One region of the Halomonas qinghailakensis genome, then DNA from elsewhere that is predicted to be linked to it. Evidence: predicted binding sites of a transcription regulator. Region 1 holds the regulator's gene; the other holds the start of a gene.

Region 1 (3,420 bases):
CGTTTGGTGGTCTCTTGCCCTGATCAAGTGGGCATTGTGGCGCGTGTCTCAAGCTTTATTGCTCAGCAAGGTGGTTCTATTACTGAGGCAAGCCAGCACTCTGATCTTGAGACTGGTCGCTTTTTTATGCGTTATGAAATTCTGGCAGATTCGCTAGGTATGTCAGCAGAGGCACTGCGTAGTGCGTTTGAGCCAGTGGCAGAGGCCTTTCACATGCAGTGGTCGCTGGTTGATACTCAAAAACGCAGGCGTGTGGTGTTAATGGTGTCGCGTGAGTCTCACTGCCTAGTTGATTTACTGTACCGTTGGCAGGCTGGTGAACTTGACTGTGATATCGTTGGGGTAATTTCAAACCACGAGGATATGCGATCGCTTACTGAATGGTATGGCATTCCATACCATTATGTGCCCGTTGATCCTGATAACAAGCAGGCTGCTTTCGAGCAAGTTCAAGCGCAGATTGATAGTGCCCGGGCTGACTGTGTGGTGCTGGCGCGTTATATGCAGATTTTGCCGCCTTCTCTCTGCTCACGATACGCAGGTCGAGTGATTAATATTCACCACAGTTTTTTACCCTCTTTTGCCGGTGCTAAGCCCTATCATCAAGCTTATCAGCGAGGAGTTAAGCTGATTGGGGCCACCTGTCACTATGTTACCGAAGAGTTGGATGCTGGGCCGATTATTGAGCAGGATATTCATCGGGTAAGTCACTGTCATACGCCAACAGATCTAGTGCGTTTTGGGCGCGATGTTGAAAAAGCCGTGTTGGCTCGCGGTTTGCGGTGGCACTTAGAAGATCGAGTGCTCATCCATGGTAATAAAACGGTGGTTTTTAGTTAATTACGAATAGGGACTGCCATGTCGTTTGCGCAGAGTGTTTTAGCCCCCTGGGCGTTGATATTGACTTGGTTGCTATCGCTTAGCATGCTTGTATGGATGCTGTGGCTTCGACCATGGCAGGCTCTGTTTGACGATGTGGCACTTCAGCACCGCTGGCTAGCAGCAACGGTAACGGTGGTGTTGATGTGGCAGCTGCGTGCTCAAGCGGTCGACTGGCTAACGTTACACTTAGTATTTACCGTCTTAATGACGCTGGTCTTCAAAATGCCGCTTGCGCTAATTAGCAATATACTGATTAACGTTGCGATGTGCGCTATTGGCCGCAACGAGTGGGCATTACTTGGGGCCAACGTGTTGGTAACCGGTATTGTCCCTGCAGTTATTACCGGGCTGGTATGGCGTTTAGTTGATCGACGGTTGCCGGATAACCTAATGGTGTTTCTATTTGCATGTGGCTTCTTTGGCGCTGCGCTAGCGACATTGGGTGGCGGTTTATCAGCGGTATTGTTAATAGTCGTTGCAGGTACTGATCCCGAGGCGATTTATTTAGCTCAAGAGTATGCGCGCTTTCTACCACTACTCATGCCCTCGGAAGCCTTCATTACTGGCATGCTGTTGAGCATTTTGCTGGTGTACCACCCGGGTTGGGTAGCGACCTTTAATGACCACCGCTATATAGATTCTCAATGATACTCCAGTAATGCTGAGGCATCCTCTATCGATTGCCTCAGCATTATTTACACTTTCTTATCCAAGCGCTTGGCCGTTGCCGCCACGGATGACACCGACACCGACCCCTTCAATATCTAGCTGCTGCGTACGCAGATCAATTTCAATTGGTGCGAAATCACTATTTTCTGCCATCAACGTCACTGTATGCCCTTGACGTTTAAAACGCTTAACGGTCACTTCATCTTCCAGCCTTGCTACCACAATCTGGCCATCACGAACGCGATCAGTCCGATGCACAGCAAGCAGATCACCTTCTAATATGCCGATATCTTTCATGGATAAACCACGCACCCTAAGTAGGTAGTCTGCTTTAGGGGTGAAATATTCAGCCGGTAGCGGACAATAACGATCAATATGTTCAGCCGCTAAAATTGGGCTTCCTGCGGCAACTTCTCCAATAACGGGCAGGCCGTTATGTGGTAGTGGCTCTGCCTGCGCAGGGAGTGTTGTGGCAGGAACATCGCTTATCTCTTGGGGTTCTTGATTAGGTAAGCGTATCCCTCGCGAGGTATTGCGAATAATGCGAATGGCACCTTTGCGCTCAAGTGCTCTCAGATGCTCTTCGGCCGCGTTAGGTGAGCGGAATCCCAGTGCTTTTGCAATTTCCGCTCGGGTAGGTGGATAGCCAAATTCACCCATTGTTTTAACAATAAAATCAAAAACATGTTGCTGGCGCGCGGTAAGTGGGCGTGACATAACAACCTCCAAAAATTGGACAAGACAGTAACTACCTGTCGGCTTAAACAGTATGTGGTTAAGTATACAGTATGTTGCTCTGTCCAGTACATGGTAGAGCGCCCTACAGTGGCGCTATCGGTGGCCTCTTATTGGTAAGGAGATCTATACGAATGAGCGTGGTGTTATCTCAGTAGCGTATCAATTGTAGTGTTCGGCAGGCGTTTGAATATGCGCTTAAAGCGTCTGTTAGCGTTGAACAAAAAGCCAACGATAAGTGATTGAGCCAACTTACGTTATGGCATAGTATTTAACGATGTTTTAAACACTCGTTTTCTGGAGGGCGCTATGGCGCAATCTGATACGGTAACGCGTATCCTTGATACTGCAGAGGTACTATTTGCTGAGCGCGGGTTTGCTGAAACGTCGCTGCGCAATATTACCAGCAAAGCGCGGGTCAATTTGGCTGCTGTTAACTACCACTTTGGCTCTAAGAAAGCACTTATCCAAGCGGTGTTTGCACGTTATTTAGATCCGTTTTCTGAGCGCTTTCATACTGCGCTTGATGAGCTTGAAGCGCACTATCACGGTGATGTAATACCCCTTGAAGTATTGTTGGAAACAATGGCGAGCACGGTGCTGACGGTACCTGCTGAGCGTAATAGTCTGAAGGTCTTTATGCGTCTCTTAGGGTTGGCGTATAGTCAGGCACAGGGTCATTTGCGACGTTACATTCAGCAGCAGTATGGCGATGTCTTTACCCGTTTTACAGAACTTGTGCGTCAAGCAACGCCTGATTTGCCTGATGCTGAACGTTTCTGGCGGCTGCATTTTATGCTTGGTACCGTGATCTTTACGCTGTCTGGGCTAGATGCACTGCGAGACATTGCTGCCAAGGATTATAATGAGCAAGTAACGGTAAGGGATTTAGTGAGACGCTTACGCCCAGTGGTGGTTGCCGCTATGAATGCGCCGCTGCCACCTGCCGCTGACGAAGGACATTATGCGAACACCCACGCTAGCTGAACTGCCGCCATTGGATGAAGGGTGGATAGAAATCAATATCCAGCAGCAGCAATTGTGCTATTGGATAGGGCGCACGCCGCAATATACGTGCGCTGTATCAACGGGTGAAAAAGGCGTCGGGCAGCAGGAGGGAAGTGGTCAAACGCC
Region 2 (3,420 bases), 500 kb from region 1:
AATCCAGCGTACACACCCACTCGCGGTACTCAGGCAGTTTTCCAGCCGCATAGATACCGCCAATAAGCGCGCCCATGGAACAACCCGCAATCGAGATAATCTCGAAGCCACGTGCTTCTAATGCTTCGATAACACCGATATGGGCGTAGCCCCTAGCTCCTCCACTCCCCAATACCAACGCAACCTTATTGCCATTATTTAAAGGAAGGTTTCCCAAAGGTGTATCAGCAGTTTGCGTCACTTTTTTCATTGTCATCTTCCTAATGCTGAACAACAGATAACCGTTACACTTGTTGCCGGATTATCTCAGCCACGTGCTCAACCGCCTGGGGTTCAAGGTGCAGATGATGGCCACCCGCTAGTACATGGCGCGTTAACTGGGGCACCGCTTGGCGTGCTTTTTCCGCCCAGTCCCGCTCGCCTAAAATACCCCGCTCCCCTTCTATCAATAGCACCGAGGCTTGAATCTCCGCCAGTAGTGCCAACACCTGCTGGGGTGTAAAGCGCACCAAAGAAGGCTTTAACAAACGGCTATCAGTGCGCATTTGCACATGCCCATCGGCGGTAGCTTGCGTGTTACGTTCGACAAGTGGCGTAGCGGTGATGCTGTCCAGCGGCGTGACGCCTCCGGCTACCCGCGCAGCGACTGCGCTCTCAATATCCGGATAACGAGGGGGCCGGGAAAGCGGCCGCCGATAGGCTATCAACCCTTTACGCAGTTGGCTGGCTGTCTCTTCAGCCGGTGTGTTTAACGCACCTAAACCATCTAGCAAAATAAGCTTATTCACCCGCTCGGGGAACGCTGCGGATATGAGGCAAGCCACGGCTGCCCCCATCGAGTGAGCAAGTAGCGTTGTCTTTTCGAGCGCTAATGCTTCCAAGGTATCCAGCACATCGTGAGTGTAGTCCCATAGTGCATAGTCGCTTCCTACAGGTGCATGGGCCGAATGCCCGTGACCACGAAAGTCGATCGCAACAATACGAATATCCAATGCTTTTACTAACAGCGGCGCTAACCGTGTAAAGCTTGCAGCGTTGTCTAACCAACCGTGCAGTGCCACCCAAGTAGGCGCAGTGCTACGCCCCCAGCTAAGTGCTGCCAGCCGCCCATTCGCCAGGGAAAGCGGCTGCGCAGCGGTACCGACATGAGTCGATTCATTCATAAACAGGATCTCTTTAAAGCCGGATAACCAAGCAATGTCATATTCGTCAGATGACGCTCTAAGGCGTAAACGTTACCATGCTAAGCGCAGCGCATCTGCCGCTTTTATGGGGAGTTCGCTGCTTGCTACTACTTCGTAATGTGTTGAATAACGATGACCAACAGGAAAATGGCTATGAAACCACGTCGTGATACCCGTGCTCGCAATCTTGTGTTCTTAATTACCGTGATAAGTGCACTGGTGGTTGGCATGTGGCTCGCTCGCTAAGCCAATAGCACCCGCAAACCAATATTCCCCTGGTACCCTGCGCTGAGCGTCGCTTGCAATTTTTTCCCCATGAATAAATACTGCCTATATACTGTATATAAAAACACTATTTATTCATGAGGATGCCGTCGATGCCGTCTCAACCCACTTATTGTGCAACAACCATGGTTGCGACAGCCCTGCCGTTAACCTCTCAACCGCTGCCCTTTCCAATGCTCTACGGCCGCGCTGGGTTTAGCGGCTTCCCTTCACCTGCCCAGGATTACGAGCCACGCACACTAGATCTCAATGAGCGGTTGATTAAACACCCCAACCACACGTTCTACCTCACCGCCACAGGCGACAGCATGGAAGGCTGGGGGATATTCGAAGGTGATTTGCTGGTGGTAGATCGCAGCATACCGCCCCGTTTAGGGCATATCCTGGTCGCCATGTTTGAAGAGGAAGTACTGATAAAGCGTTATGCGCTCTATCAAGGCACGCCACATCTTTGTTCGGCACATCCTCACTACCCACCACTCCCCCTAGCAGAGACGGACTGCCAGCTATGGGGCGTGGTACGCGCTGTGGTGCATGAGTATTTGCCATGATTGGCCTTGTTGATGCCAACAACTTCTACGTGTCATGCGAGCGGGTGTTTAATCCTGCGCTTGAAGGCAAGCCCGTTGGCGTGATGTCGAATAACGATGGCTGTGTGATTGCCCGTTCGGCCGAAATGAAAGCGCTGAACATCCCCATGGGCACACCCTCTTTCCAACTAGAAGGTTTGCGCCGGCGGGGCGTAATTCACCTGCTGTCCTCTAACTACGAGCTGTATGGCGACATGTCCGCACGACTCGCCCAGCTACTGCGGGATGCCTGCCCCGACGTCGCGCCTTACTCTATTGATGAAATGTTTATTTACCTGGATGGTTTCAGCGACGCTCAATGCCAAACGCTCGGGGAAGTCTTACGCCGCCGCATTCGCCGCTATTTAGGGCTGCCTGTCTGTGTAGGGCTAGCACCTACCCATACGCTAGCCAAGCTCGCTAATCACGTTGCCAAAAAGCAGCCTCACTACCAGGGCATCTGCCTGCTCACCGCCAATAGCCCAACCACGGCTGCGCTGCTTAAACAGCTGCCGGTGAATGACGTATGGGGCATCGGTAGACGCCTAGCAGAACGGCTTGCGGTGGGTGGTATTCGCACGGCGTGGCAACTGCGGGAGTGCGATCCAAAGCAACTTCGCAAACGATTTTCAGTGGTGCTTGCGCGTACAGCACTAGAGCTACGTGGTATCTCCTGCTTGGAAATGAACGCAGTCGAGCAGCCGCGTCAGCGTATTATGACGTCGCGCTCTTTTGGTCAAGCAACCGGCGTAAAAGCGGAATTACACGCAGCACTGCGCCGCCATGCCCAGCGTAGTGCCGAAAAACTGCGCCAGCAGAAAAGCCTTACCCGCGCCGTGCTGCTGTTTCTGAACACCAACCGCCATCGTAAAGACCAGCCTCAACTTTCGCCTAGCGCGATGATTCCCCTAACGTCACCAAGCGACGATACCCGCGTCATTTTAGAAGCCGTACGCGAAGGGCTTGAACAGATGTACCGGCCAGGTTTTCAGTTTATGAAAGCCGGCGTCATGTTATTGGACTTAGTGGATGCGCAGCAGTATCAACTTTCACTGTTACAGCCCTCACCCAAGGCGCACCCGCACTTGATGAACACCGTTGACGCCATTAATCAGCGTATGGGGCAAGGCACCATTCGTTTTGGAATGACAGAGGCGGAAGCACCGTGGCAGTTGCGCTGTGCGCACCGCTCCAACCGTTACACCACCTGCTGGGACGAACTCATGGAGGCAGGCACTCACCCTGGCGCCATTGCGGCCGCCAGGGTGAAGCGTGAACAACAGCAGCTAGCGCGAGCGCAGCGCTTGGCGCAGCCGCGGGCTTAATGCCTCTCCGATCAGCGCAAATATCACTAAGATCGCCAGCAGTATCGGCCAGTGAAC

Evidence for each region. The regulator LexA, encoded in region 1, represses DNA repair genes until DNA is damaged. The targets are predictions, from matches to a motif close to TACTGTNTANNTANACAGTA.
Region 2: a site for LexA is predicted at 1,520-1,539, ahead of M0220_RS02295 (LexA family protein). Genes of this name have one in related genera too.

What each region holds. Positions count from the first base shown of each region.
Region 1 covers NZ_CP096973.1:3,793,623-3,797,042, reverse strand. Annotated here, with positions in the region: gene purU (formyltetrahydrofolate deformylase) at 1-840, shown strand, start outside; gene M0220_RS17305 (energy-coupling factor ABC transporter permease) at 859-1,530, shown strand; gene lexA (transcriptional repressor LexA) at 1,588-2,268, opposite strand; gene M0220_RS17295 (TetR/AcrR family transcriptional regulator) at 2,596-3,273, shown strand; gene M0220_RS17290 (L,D-transpeptidase) at 3,251-3,420, shown strand, end outside.
Region 2 covers NZ_CP096973.1:491,451-494,870, forward strand. Annotated here, with positions in the region: gene M0220_RS02285 (patatin-like phospholipase family protein) at 1-250, opposite strand, end outside; gene M0220_RS02290 (alpha/beta fold hydrolase) at 285-1,163, opposite strand; gene M0220_RS02295 (LexA family protein) at 1,562-2,020, shown strand; gene M0220_RS02300 (Y-family DNA polymerase) at 2,017-3,363, shown strand; gene M0220_RS02305 (sodium-dependent transporter) at 3,325-3,420, opposite strand, start outside.